One region of the Lactobacillus sp. ESL0233 genome, then DNA from elsewhere that is predicted to be linked to it. Evidence: predicted binding sites of a transcription regulator. Region 1 holds the regulator's gene; the other holds the start of a gene.
The links. Region 1 encodes NrdR, which represses ribonucleotide reductase genes. Its sites were predicted from a motif close to ACACNATATATNGTGT; they were not measured.

Region 1 (7,334 bases):
GGTTTGATGCAAAGTAAGGAGATAGATCAATGCCAGAAATGCCAGAAGTAGAAACAGTTCGCCGAACTCTTCTTCCTTTGGTTAAAGGAAAAACGATTCAAGCAGTTACGGTGTGGTATCCCAAAATTATTGCTAGTGATTCTGAGCAATTTATTCAGCAATTAGTAGGTAAGAAAATCGAAACGATAGATCGTTATGCAAAATATTTACTAATTCGTTTAAGTGGTCAATTAACTATTGTTTCTCATTTGCGGATGGAAGGTAAATATCATTTAGTAGAGGTTAATACACCTAAAGATAAGCACGATCATGTTCAAATAGCTTTTACAGACAAAACAGCATTACGCTATAATGATGTCCGTAAATTTGGACGCATGCAATTGGTTAAGACTGGTACAGAAAAGGAAGTAACTGGTATTAGTAAATTGGGCTGCGAACCTAATTCATCTGAATTTACTACACAGTACTTGATGAATGCACTTAGTCGCAAAAAAAAGAATATAAAAAATGTACTGCTTGACCAAACAATTGTTGCTGGACTTGGTAATATTTACGTTGATGAAGTATTGTGGCAAACAAAAATTCACCCACTAAGTTTAGCCAATCAAATTCCGCAGTTTCAAGGACATCAATTGCACGATAATATTAATGAACTAATTGACTTGGCCATAAAAAAGCACGGCACAACCATACATACTTATCTTGATGCAAACGGTGATACGGGCGATTTTCAAAAATTACTGAAGGTATATGGACATAAAGGTGAGCCTTGCTCACGTTGTGGGGTTTTATTAGAAAAAATCAAGGTATCAGGACGTGGTACTACATTTTGTCCCAATTGTCAGGTGATTTATAAGTGACTATCGTGATAGGCTTAACTGGTGGAATTGCTAGCGGGAAGAGTACGGCAGATGCATTCTTTCGTAAAAAGAAGATACCAGTCATTGATAGTGACAGAATTGCTCATGAGATTTTAAATATAGATTATGCAGGCTATAAAGTTGTAGTGACAGAATTTGGATGTAATATTTTAAATTCAGATAAATCAATTAATCGTGCAAAACTTGGGCAAATAGTTTTTAATGATAAGCAGCAATTGAAAAGGCTGAATGCTATTACACATCCATTGATTTTAAAAGAAATTCAGGCTAAAATTACTCGATATAAAAAGGTAGGTGAGCTGATTGTTGTTCTTGATGCACCACTACTTTTTGAATCTAAAGCTCGAAATTTATGTGATTGTAGTATTTTAATTGCTTTACCAGAAAGTGAACAAATCAAGCGTTTAATGGTACGAGACAATTTAACTGAAAAAGATGCGATAGCTCGAATTAATAGCCAGATGTCGTTAGCCCAAAAAGCAAAGTTGGCTGATTATGTAATTTTAAATACCAGTACAATAAAAGTTTTAGAAACTAAATTAGATAAATTGATTAGTAAAATAATTAAGGAGTCAGAGTATGGAATGTCCTAATTGTCGACAAAATGCATCTCGTGTCATTGATTCACGACCTAGTGATGAAAATAGATCAATAAGACGGCGAAGAGAATGTGAAAATTGTGGTTTTCGGTTTACTACTTTTGAACGAATTGAGACAACACCTTTATTAGTAATTAAAAATGATGGTACACGGGAACCATTTAACCGCAAAAAAATACTTCATGGTGTAATGGCTGCTGGACAAAAACGCCCCATTACTAGTTCTCAATTTGAACAACTAGTTGATCATGTAGAAAATAAAATTAGACAACAAGGAATTAGTGAGATTTCATCTAAAAAAATTGGAAAATTGGTTATGGATGAATTAGCTGAATTAGATGATGTTGCCTATATTCGGTTTGCATCAATTTATCGTGAATTTAAGGATATGTCTAGTTTTATGAAGACAATGGAAGATATGATGGCAAAAAGAGAGAAGGGTAATTAGTCATGTTTATGACACCCAATCCTAAACAGCCTTTTTTAATTATTAATCGGGTAGAAATTTCTGTAACTGCACTACGCATTCTGGTTAAGTTATATCAACCATTAATTGGCGCGTTAGCGCTAGCTTTATATCTAAGCTTAAATGAGGATTACTATCCACAAATGATTCTGTCAGATGCACATGGACTGTATAGTCTACAAGAACAACTAGATTGCGACCTTAAAAGCTTGTTTAGCGCATTACATAAGTTGGAAGCTGTCGGATTAGTTCAAACAAAATTACTCGATAATAAGATTATGGGTCAAGTTTTAACTTTTCGTTTGGCAGAAGTGCCCAGTAGTAGTGAATTTTTTGCCACAACATTATTAGCTAGTTTATTAAAAGAAAAAGTTGGTGTTACAGTTTTTCAAAAGCTAAGTAGTGATTTTGCACATGAGAATAAGCAAAATAAAAATACTGTGACCGGATTGGCCAATGCACAAGATATATCCGCTTCATTTATGGATGTTTTTAGTTTGCCAAAAGCAGAGGCAATCGATCCTTCACCAGAAGTCAAACAAGCAGTGCGTGAAAACCAGGTTGATCAAAATCAACAAGCAAGTATCAATCAACAAGACAGTATTGATTGGGATTTTATGAAACAGCAATTTGAAATATATCAAATCCCAAATAGTGAAATTGATAAAAATCGTGAAGCAATTCGCGGTCTAATGCGGACATATGGTCTAGCCGAACAAGAATTTGTTGATGAAACTTTATCTTGTTTGCACGGTGAATATCAATTGAACATGCCATTAATTAAGCGAACGATTGCAAACACCATTCATGGCACAGATACACAGCAACAGAATCAAAAACGGACAATTCAAGTAAATTCAACTTTTAATGATAAGCAATTCAGTAAAAAAGAACAGGAAATTTTGCAATTAGCACATGAAAAAACTCCGGCGCAATTTATCTATTACTTAAAAAATGAGAGTCATGATTTTGTTGATGCAAATGAGTATCAATTACTTGATAATTTATATAACCAGAAAGGTATCTCAGCAGACTTGCTTAATATATTAACGTATATTTGTCTGCAAAGTAGCCCTAAGCTTTCTTATAATTTAACTAATACAATTTTACATGATTGGTTGCAACATGGGGTCCATTCAGGAGAACAAGCTTTAGAATATATTGCTAAAAGAAAACAGGCTAAACAAAAGAATAAAGTTAGTCATTATCGTAACTATAGTAAAAAATCAGTAGAAAAGGGTACCGATTGGAGTAGACATCAGGCAAAGGATGAAACTGATGTTTCAGTAGATGATTTAAAGAACTTCTTTAAGAATTTTGAAAGTGAAAATGGTATGAAGTAGGTAAAAAATGCGTGCAATAAATCAGCTAATAATTAACAATAATTCAAAACTAACTAAGAAAAATAATTTTGACGAGATTCGCAAGCAAATTTTAGCTGATCCTAAAATTCAAAAATTTATTAATAATTACCAAGATAAAATAACGGATGAAATGATTAATGCGAGCCTTTCTAGTTTATACGAATTTTATATCTCGCAACATCATAAAGATCCGGTGATTGTTGGCTATCGTCCAGAATTGATGTTAAGTAGCAATGCAATTACACTTAAGTATGTTCCTGAAGAAAGCAAATTAGCTCAAGATAGAGATCATAGTATCAAAAAGCATGTTCGTTTAATTAATTTACCACTAAATTTGCATAATGTACGTTTAAGTCAAGTGGAAGTGACTGCAGGCCGCAGAACAGCTATTGCTAAAATTCAAGAATTTTTGCGCAAATATCCAACAAATGTTCATCAAAAGGGTTTGTATTTATCAGGTGATTTTGGCGTAGGCAAGACTTATTTACTAGCTGGTCTTGCTAATTCGATAGCAGCGATGAATAAACAGGTTATTTTTTTGCATTTACCAACTTTTATTGCTAACTTAGCGAGTCATTTTGGCGACAACAGTTTAGCCAATGAAGTCCAGCGTATAGCTCACTGTGACTTGTTGATTTTAGATGATGTTGGTGCTGAAATATTAAGTCAATGGTCAAGAGATGAGGTTTTGGGCATAATTCTTCAGGCACGAATGGACAATGAACTGCCGACCTTTTTCTCCTCTAATTTTGCAATGGCAGATTTAGAAGAACATTTTAAGGAAACCAAAAATGCAATTGACCCAGTAAAAGCAGCGCGACTGATGGAACGTGTAAAGACACTCGCAACAGAAATAATTGTATCCGGACCCAATCGGCGTAGTTAATTTAATAAATATTGGTGGATGTTTTTGCTTTTTAAAAAATTATTGCAATTAAATGTTAAATATGTATAATTGTATTAAATGAATGAACATGATGTTGCTCGTATCAGAGAGAAAGACAGTATTCTGGAAGTTTTTCATTAGAGTCGACACCCCACTTATTCATTGTTAAAGAGTAAATAATTGGGTGAATTCCACTATCAATTCAGAAAGAGTGGGCTAGACAGAACTAGCCTAAATTGGGTGGAACCACGCTAAATACGTCCCAGTGCATAATGCACTGGGACTTTTTTTATTATTTGGAGGAAATATGAGCTTTTCAATTATTTTACCAGATGGATCAAAACGAGCTTTTGAACAAACAGTCACTATTAGTGAATTAGCATACAGCATTTCAACTTCTCTTGGCAAAGCAGCACTTGCTGGTAGAGTTAACGGACAACTTCATCCAGTAGAATATGAACTAAGTCAAGATGCTGAGGTGGCGATTATTACTGATCGGGATGAAGAAGGTTTAAATATTTTAAGAGCTAGTGCAGCTTTTGTTTTTGAAGTAGCAGCGAAGAAAGCTTATCCAGAGTTACGTTTAGGTGAACATGGCACTGAGACAGATGGGTTCTTTGTTGATACTGACAAAGAAAACCAAATCAAGATTAGTGAATTACCTGAACTTGAAAAAGCAGTTAAGCATTTAATTAAGGCTGGTGAAAAAATTGAAGCAGTGACAATGTCACGGGCAGAACTTCAAGAAATTTTCAGAGATAATGCTTTTAAACTTGATTTACTGCAAGCTGAAGCAAGCGATGAAATTACAGCATATAAGTTAGGTGACTTTATTGATTTTGGCTTTGATATTTTGGTATCAAATACTGGTAAAATTAAGCAATTTAAATTATTGTCGGTTGCGGGTGCTTATTGGCAGGGGCAGTCATCTAATCCAATGCTACAAAGAATTTCTGGAACGGCTTTCTTCAAAAAGGCTGATCTTGAGGCTGATTTAAAGCGCCGTGAAGAAATTAAAGAACGTGATCACCGCACAATTGGGCGTGATCTTGATTTATTCTTTGTTGATCCTAAAGTTGGTGCAGGATTACCATACTGGATGCCAAAAGGAGCAACTATTCGGCGCGTAGTTGAGCGTTATATTATTGATCGTGAAGTTGCAGATGGCTATCAACATGTATATACCCCAGTTCTTTTAAATGTAGATGCGTATAAGACCTCAGGTCATTGGGCACATTATCGTGATGATATGTTTCCTCCAATGGACATGGGCGATGGTGAAATGCTTGAAATTCGTCCAATGAATTGTCCGTCACACATTCAAATTTATAAGCATCATATCCGTTCATATCGCGAATTGCCTATTAGAATTGCTGAATTGGGAATGATGCACAGATATGAAAAATCTGGTGCTTTGTCAGGTTTGCAACGAGTACGTGAGATGACTTTAAATGATGGTCATACTTTTGTTACGCTTGACCAAGTACAAGCAGAATTTTCTAAGATTTTGAAATTAATTATGGACGTTTATAAGGACTTTGATATTACTGATTACTATTTCAGACTGTCATATCGCGATCCGAAGAATACAGAAAAGTATTTTGCTAATGATGAAATGTGGGAAAGAAGTCAATCAATGCTTAAAAAAGCGATGGATGACATGGGACTTGACTATGTTGAAGCAGAAGGTGAAGCTGCTTTTTATGGTCCGAAGTTAGACATTCAAACTAAAACAGCTCTGGGTGCTGACGAAACAATGTCAACAATTCAACTCGACTTTATGTTACCAGAAAGATTTAATTTGACTTATATTGGGCAAGATGGGGAAGAGCATCGCCCAGTGATGATGCACCGCGGAATTGTAGGCACAATGGAACGCTTTATTGCTTATTTAATTGAAATTTATAAAGGTGCCTTTCCAACGTGGCTTGCTCCAGTTCAAGTTGAAGTAATTCCTGTTAATCTTGATGCGCATTCTGATTATGCTAAAAAGGTTCGTGATGAATTAAATAAGCGTGGTTTTAGAGCAGAAGCAGATTTACGTAATGAAAAATTAGGTTATAAAATTCGTGAATCGCAGACACAAAAAGTTCCTTATACCTTAGTTTTAGGTGACAACGAAATGAAGGCAAATGGTGTTAATGTTCGGCGCTATGGAACGGAGGAAGAAGTAGCTAAAAGTTTAGACCAATTTATTCAAGAAATTGATCAAGATGTTAAATCTTATTCACGCAAAAAATAAGTAATTAAGAGCTACTTTGAAATTTGTTGAGCAGCCGTTGTTTTATTATTGGGAGAGTCAATATGAAGAAAATTTTTGACCTAATTCCGGTATTAATCAGTCTATGTTTGTTAGCAGGTTGCAGTCAGCGAGTTTCTGATCAAGATGTTTTAAAGAATGCACAATTTTCTAAAACAATTACATGGGGAATTGAAAGTGATGTCAGGCTATTCAGTTTAACAGATGTTAGAGATTATCGGGAAAAAGGTTTTGACGTTGATGTGGCTAAAGCTGTAACGAAAGAAATTTTAGGCTCACGTAGTCAAGCTAAATTTGTTTTAGCAACTGCTCAGTCAAGAATTCCACTTCTTAAAAATGGTAATGTGGATGCTGTAATTGCCACAATGACTATTACGCCGCAGCGCAAGAAACTGGTAAACTTTTCACGTCCATATTTTGCTGCGGGGAAGTCTTTGCTAGTTAGAAAAGATTCTAAAATAAAAAACGTTCATGATTTAAAAGGGAAAACCGTTATTGGAATTATTGGTGATAATTCAGTTGAAGTAATTAAAAAAATAGCCCCGCAAGCTAAGGTGGTGCAAATGCAAGACTATGGTCAAGCAGTTGTTGCATTAAAAGCTGGTCAGGGGGATGCCCTTTCCAGTGATAACGGTGTTTTATATGGTCTTGCGGTTGAAAGCCCGACATTAGAGGTGCGCGGAGGGACCTTTACCCATGAACCCTATGGAATTGCCATTAACAAGCATCAAGAAAAATTCGAGCGTGCTATTAATCGGGCAATTGTAAAAATGCAACATGATGGCCAATATAACCGTTTAATTAAAAAATGGTTTGGTCGAGTTCCTGGATTTAATTATAAAACTCTTTATAATTAAATTGATTAGCTACAATTTTTA
Region 2 (7,334 bases), on a different contig from region 1:
AGTTGGAGTTAACCTCAACCTTTTAGGAAAAATTGACGGCAAAGTTAAGCGTGTGCAGTTTTCACCATTAGAAGCTGGTTCAACTATGACTGAAGCATATTCACAAATGCAAACACAAGCAGCCAGCATGTCTTTTATGGGATCGACCGTTTTCCCTACTGAACTTGATAAAAGTCAGGGCAATATTTTAAAAGAGAACTATCACTTACTATCCGGTACTTGGCCCAAATCAGCAACTGATTTAGTTTTAGTAGTTGATAGTCAGAATACTATTATAGATAATGTACTAAAAAATTTAGGTCTTAACATCAAAAATGGAGCTAAAGTTGACCTTAGCCAATTAGTTGGTAGAGAATTTAGAATTGCTACTAATGATGATTACTATCAAAAATTGCCTACAGGAATGTTTATTCCCAAAAAGGTAAACTCAGCCATGTATGCTAATAGTAAGCTTAAACTGCGAATCGCTGGTGTCATTCGACCTAAAAATAAAGATTCACTAGAACTATTAGCAAATGGTATTGCCTATAGTGACCAACTAGCACAGCAAGTTATTAAAGAAAACCAAAGTTCAGCAATTGTTAAAGCACAAAAAAACTCTAATCAGAATGTGCTAACAGGACAAGATATGAATAAGACCACTAAAAAGCAGGTATTGCAAGCAATTGGTGGTTCTACAATTCCCGCTGGAATTATGATTTATCCTAATAACTTTAAGGCAAAAAATAAGGTCTTAAATTATTTAGATAACTGGAATAAAGGTAAAACTAAACAAGATAAAATCAATTATACCGATATGTCTAGTGCAGTAACTACTATGACTGGCGGATTATTAAATGGAATTACTGCTGTTTTAATTGCTTTTGCTGCAATCTCACTTGTAACTTCAATGATTATGATTGGAATATTAACTTATACTTCAGTCTTAGAAAGAACCAAAGAAATTGGGATTTTAAAAGCTCTTGGAGCACGAAAAAAAGATATTACTCGTGTTTTTGATGCTGAAACCTTTATTTTGGGAATTTTTTCTGGTATTTTGGGAATTGTAATTGCCTGTCTATTAATTTTCCCAATCAACAGTGTACTTTATTCCGTCACTGATTTGACCAATGTAGCTCAACTTAATCCAATTCATGCTCTTGTTTTAATTGGTATTTCCACCATTTTGACGATGCTTGGCGGACACTTGCCTGCCCGCATAGCGGCCAAAAAAGATGCCGCCATTGCTTTAAGGAGTGAATAAAATATTTTAAGTCTTAATCAATGTTCTATTTGGAAAGAATATTGATTAAGGCTTTTTTAATTATTTTAAAAAAAGCCGCCCTATCTCTAGTTGACAAATTGGCATATACCAATTTATAATTAACTTAATATTTTTGGGAGGCCTATTTATGAAAATAATTATTAAGGACAACAAAGCAAGTGCTAGTAAGCAAGCGTTTGCAATTTTTAAAAACAGCATTAGCAATGGAGCAAAAGTTATTGGTTTAGCAACTGGTTCCACTCCGGAAAATCTTTATCAAGAATGGGTTGATAGCCAACTTGATAATAGTAACTTAATTAGTATTAATCTTGATGAATATGTTGGCTTAGATGAAAAAAGTGACCAAAGTTACCACTATTTCATGCAAAAACATCTTTTCAAACAAAAGCCATTTAAGAAATCATATATACCTGATGGTATTTTAGCTATTAGCAATCCACAAAAAGCTTCAGCTGACTACAATAAAATTATCGAAGACAATCCAATTGATATTCAACTTTTAGGTTTAGGTCAAAATGGTCATATTGCTTTTAATGAACCTGGAACCGCATTTGATTCAATCACACATGAAGTTCAATTAACTGAAAATACTATTCAGGCAAATTCTCGTTTCTTTAGCAATATTGATGACGTTCCTAAGTCAGCAATTTGTATGGGTATTGCTAATATTATGAGTGCAAAAGAAATAGTAATTATGGCGTTTGGAGAAAATAAAGCTGATGCCGTCCAAAAAATGATTGAAGGACCAGTAACTGAAAAAGTTCCTGCATCTATTTTGCAAAATCATCCAAATGTAACATTAATTATTGACCAAAGTGCTGCTAATAAATTAGATGAAAAATATCGCAATTAGTACTTAGATTAAGCAAATCAAAAAAGAAATTAAAACCCTTTAGACTAAACTGTCTGAAGGTTTTTTTATTTAGTAATTAAACAGATACATCTAGTCTTAAACAGTAAGTTGTTTAAATTCAGTTAGTCAGCAGTAAAATAGCTCCCGCACCAGTTAGTTTAGCTTTGCCCTTTTTATTTTAATACTTTTTATTTTGTTCAAAATCAGCTGAATTCGTTAACATTATTGATTTTTATTATTTAATTATAATGTTATTTAATATATTAACCAAAAATTGTATACATATTAGTGCATATTTCTATGCTAGTAAAATATTATGTATTATACTTAGGTTAGATTAAGAGAGGATGGTGATAAGTTGAAACGAATTAAGAAATGGTTTATGATCATATGCTTCTTGCTAATGATGCCGCTACCAATATTTATTCTCTGGGATACTAGTGGTTTTTGGCAAAAGTACTTAAAAATCAGCTTACCTACTTTAGGGAAGCTCAACCCAATTTTTACTTGGTACCTGATTGGTATCAGTGCCATTATTTTATTGGTACTAGTTGTTAGTTTAATAATAATTTTGTTCTGGCCTGTACAACGATACTTTAATTTGATTCATAAAAAAGATGGTCAAGTTAAAATAACTAGCAAGGCTATTAATAGCTATGTGGCCAATTCTTTAAATGATTTACCTTATTTAAATAATCCAAAAGTGGTTTCACGATTAACTAATCGTAAAATCAAAATTAAGATTAGTGGCGACCTTGGAGCAGGTGAAAATATGGCTCCCTTGCTTGACAATTATTTAGAAGAATTAAACAAAAATCTCAAGTTATTATTAGGGATTGATCAAAAACCTAAGATTAAAATTAAATTTGTAAACTATCACACTTCTAATAAACCAGAACAGCGCGTTCAATAAAGGAGGCAAGCAATGAAAGAAAATTTAGAAAAGTACCTCCCAGAAATAAGCGGTGCAGTAATCGGTTTATTACTAGCATTTTGTTTTATAGGACTGGGATTTTACAAAACTATTTTCGTCATCGTTATGTTAGTCTGCGGCGCTTTAGTTGGTCATTATTGGCCCTTACTAAAAAACTTAAAAAACAGATAATTACCGAAAGGAACTGATATTTATGGTACAAACTAATTCAAAACAAGAAATAAAAGGCGATTTAAATTATGATACTAAGGTAATTCAAAAAATTATCGGTATTGCTTTATCAGACGTAAAAGGACTCTTAACTGTCAACGGTGGCTTCTTTTCAAACTTAGCTGATAAAATTGTTAATAACGATGATGTTACCTCAGGGGTCAATGTTGAAGTTGGTAAAAAACAAGTAGCTGTAGACATTGAAATTGTTGCTGAATATGGTATTCAAATTTCTAAGTTATATGACCAAATCAAACAAAAAATCCATGATAAAGTTAAAGAAATGACCGACTTAGATACTGTTGAAGTTAATGTAACGGTAGTTGATATAAAGACTAAAGAACAACATGAGAAAGATTCGGTTAGCTTGCAAGACAAGATTACCGGTACGGCTCAAGATGCTAAAGAAAAAATTGGTGGTCAAGTTGATAAAGTGCAGGACAAAGTAGAAGATAAAAAAGAAGCCAAAGCTAGAGTTAACTAACTATAATTAACTAATTCTACTTTACTTAACAAAAAGTGATAAATCACTAAATTCGGTTGAATCGTGTTTTATCACTTTTTTGTCTAAAAATTTATTGCTTAGCAAGTTAAGGTTTCACGTGTAACAAAATACAAGTTATCTGTATTTTAGTATTTTCTGAGCTGTATTATACAAAAACACTTGACATTTAAATTATTATTTTAATTAATTTTTTGCTTGTCTAACCACTATATCTCGTATTAAACTAGATATGAATCTATATATTGTATTTAAGAAAGAACGTGATTCAAGTTATTGTTTTAAGTGGGCCAATTGGAGCCGGTAAATCCAGTTTAACTAGTATTTTAGCTGAGCATTTGGGTACACAAGCGTTTTATGAAGGAGTCGATAACAATCCTGTTTTACCTCTATATTACCAAGACATGAAACGCTATACTTTTTTACTTAATATTTATCTACTCAATCATCGTTTAGCACAAATTAATCAGGCAATTCAAGAAAAAAATAGTGTATCTGATCGTTCCATCTATGAAGATGCCCTTTTTTTCCGAATGAATGCCGAAAATAATGTAGCTGACCCAACCGAATTTAAGATTTACGATAGTTTACTTGAGAATATGTTGGAAGATACGCCTGGTAACCCAAGTAAGAAACCGGACTTATTAATTTATATTCACGTTTCTCTTGACACGATGCTAAAACGCATTGAAAAACGTGGTAGATCATTTGAGCAATTAAGTACCGATCCCAGTTTAAAAGACTACTATGCTCGTCTAATTAATTATTATGAGCCATGGTATGAAAATTATGATGCTTCACCTAAAATGGCTATTGATGGTGATCAATATGACTTTATTATTGATGAGCATGCCAAAAAAGAAGTTTTACATCAAATTGATAATAAATTGCACGAAGTAGGCAATTTATAGTAAAGAAGGAACGTGATGACAGTTATTGTTTTAAGCGGGCCAATTGGAGCCGGTAAATCCAGTTTAACTAGTATTTTAGCCAATTATTTAGGAACCAAACCATTTTACGAAAGTGTTGACGATAACCCTGTATTGCCTCTTTTTTATGCGGATCCCAAAAAATATGCTTTCTTATTACAAGTATTTTTCTTAAATACTCGTTTTCGTAGCATTAAAGATGCATTAATGGATGACAACAATGTCCTTGATCGATCAATCTATGAAGATGCCCTCTTTTTTCAAATGAATGCTGATATTGGACGAGCAACCAAGGAAGAGGTTGACACATATTATGAACTTCTAAACAACATGATGACTGAACTTGAGCATATGCCTAAGCGTCAGCCTGATTTGCTTGTTCATATTGATGTATCATATAACACGATGCTCAAACGAATTCAAAAACGTGGTCGTCCTTATGAACAACTTAGTTATGATGCCACTTTAGAAGATTACTATAAGCAATTACTGCAATATTACAAGCCATGGTATGAAAAATATGACTATTCACCTAAAATGACAATTAACGGTGATCAATTAGATTTTATGACCAATAATCAAGATCGCCAAATTGTGCTTAACCAGATAGTCGCTAAATTAAAAGAAATCGGCAAACTACCTGAGACATGGCATAAATCAACTAATATTGAACTTATAGATCAGATTTAATTTAGCAATACCCCGAAATCAAAATAATTTCGGGGTATTATTATGTCCAAATTCATCGTCTTTAGATACAAAATATTATAAATGATGCCTAAATTATTACCCTTAGTCCTAACTATTTCTTATTTAGCATTTTTTCTTTTAAAGTAGCTTATTAATAAATAATCATAGTCAACTTTTTTAAGGTGATATCAAAAAAACTAATTTAATATTTTATTTATGTTATGCTTGTAATTACTTATCCTAGATAGATTAGTGTGCAATTTAACTTAAAAGGAGAAAAGATAGCGATGGCTTACATTATCTCAATTATTCCTGCTTTACTCGCAGGAGTAAAAATAACTTTACTGCTATTTTTGGGGACAATCATTATGGCAATTCCACTAGGAATAATTACCAGTCTAGGCTTACTATCAGCCATTAAGCCCCTAAAATTAATTTTGAAATTTTATATTTGGATTATGCGTGGTACCCCACTGTTATTGCAATTAATCTTTATTTTTTATGGCTTACCCATTATTGGTATAATTTTTCAACGCTATGACGCTGCGTTAGTTGCTTTAGTTATGAATTATACTGCTTATTTTGCTGAAATATTCCGTGGCGGTTTTCAGTCTATTCCCAAAGGACAATATGAAAGTGCTCACGTTTTGCAACTTAATTATTGGCAAACCTTGCGTTATATTATTATTCCGCAAGTCAGTAAAATAGTTATTCCTGCAATTGGCAATGAAGTTATCAACTTAATTAAAGATACTTCTTTAGTCTACGTAATTGGTCTTGGAGAACTTTTACGTGCTGGCAATGTAGCCAGTGCCCGTGATGTGACTTTGATTCCCCTAGTTATGGTAGGCATAATTTACTTATTAATAACTGGAATGATTTCATTTCTTTTAAAGCGAATCGAACTTAATTATTCAAAATGGAAATAACTAATTGGGGTCACAACTATGCTTGAATTAAAAAATATCACCAAAAAATTTGGTTCAAAAATTATTTTAAATAACCTTAATCTAACTATTTTAGACCAACAAATTTTAGCAATTGTGGGTAGTTCTGGCGCTGGTAAAACGACTCTGCTACGTTGTCTAACCGGCTTAGAAAAAATTGATGCTGGTCATTTTTATTGGAATCAACGAGAATTTAATCCTATCGAGCAGAACAAAAATAAACAAATTATGGGAGTCGTTTTTCAAAATTATGAATTGTTTCCTAACCTAAATGTAATAGATAATATTACCTTAGCGCCTCGCTTAGTACTTAAAAATACTCCTCAAGAACTACAAACAGCAGTGCAAAAACTATTACTAGAACTTGACTTAACTGGTAAAGAACGCCTTTATCCTTATCAACTTTCAGGCGGACAAAAGCAAAGAGTTGCTATTGCCCGTGCATTAGCAATGAAACCACAAATTCTATGTTACGATGAGCCTACTTCTGCCCTAGATCCAGCTTTACGTAATAAAGTTGCCAAAATTATTTTGCAACTTAAAAATAATACTGGCATGACACAAATTGTCGTTACGCATGATATGGAATTTGCTAAACAGATAGCTGATCGCATCTTTACCGTTAATACTTTAGCTAACTGAGAGGATAAATTAAGTGAAATTTAAACGTATTATGACTGCAATAATGATATTATCTACGTCTTTATTTCTAGTAGCCTGCAGCAATATCTCAATTGGACAAAATGCTAATTCAATGGACAATTGGACAAGAATTAAGAAAAGAGGCTATGTAATTATTGGTGTTGATGACACATTTGTGCCAATGAGTTTTCGGCAAAAAAATGGTAAGTTAGTTGGTTATGACATTGACCTAGCAACTGCTGTTTTTAAATTATATGGTTTGAAGGTGAGCTTTCAAACTATTGACTGGTCAATGAATACAACAGAATTGCGAAACGGGACTATTGATTTGATCTGGAATGGCTTTAGCAAAACCCCTAGTAG

Region 2: a site for NrdR is predicted at 3,970-3,985, ahead of F5ESL0233_RS07920 (deoxynucleoside kinase). Genes of this name have one in related genera too.

The regions. Positions count from the first base shown of each region.
Region 1 is NZ_REHH01000007.1:522,242-529,575, reverse strand. Features, by position in the region: gene polA (DNA polymerase I) at 1-17, shown strand, start outside; gene mutM (DNA-formamidopyrimidine glycosylase) at 30-860, shown strand; gene coaE (dephospho-CoA kinase) at 857-1,474, shown strand; gene nrdR (transcriptional regulator NrdR) at 1,461-1,928, shown strand; gene F5ESL0233_RS05715 (DnaD domain protein) at 1,931-3,289, shown strand; gene dnaI (primosomal protein DnaI) at 3,297-4,196, shown strand; gene thrS (threonine--tRNA ligase) at 4,504-6,438, shown strand; gene F5ESL0233_RS05700 (transporter substrate-binding domain-containing protein) at 6,501-7,313, shown strand.
Region 2 is NZ_REHH01000009.1:337,333-344,666, forward strand. Features, by position in the region: gene F5ESL0233_RS07895 (ABC transporter ATP-binding protein/permease) at 1-1,243, shown strand, start outside; gene F5ESL0233_RS07900 (glucosamine-6-phosphate deaminase) at 1,392-2,117, shown strand; gene amaP (alkaline shock response membrane anchor protein AmaP) at 2,476-3,030, shown strand; gene F5ESL0233_RS07910 (DUF2273 domain-containing protein) at 3,043-3,222, shown strand; gene F5ESL0233_RS07915 (Asp23/Gls24 family envelope stress response protein) at 3,245-3,745, shown strand; gene F5ESL0233_RS07920 (deoxynucleoside kinase) at 4,027-4,674, shown strand; gene F5ESL0233_RS07925 (deoxynucleoside kinase) at 4,690-5,382, shown strand; gene F5ESL0233_RS07930 (amino acid ABC transporter permease) at 5,670-6,311, shown strand; gene F5ESL0233_RS07935 (amino acid ABC transporter ATP-binding protein) at 6,330-6,971, shown strand; gene F5ESL0233_RS07940 (amino acid ABC transporter substrate-binding protein) at 7,003-7,334, shown strand, end outside.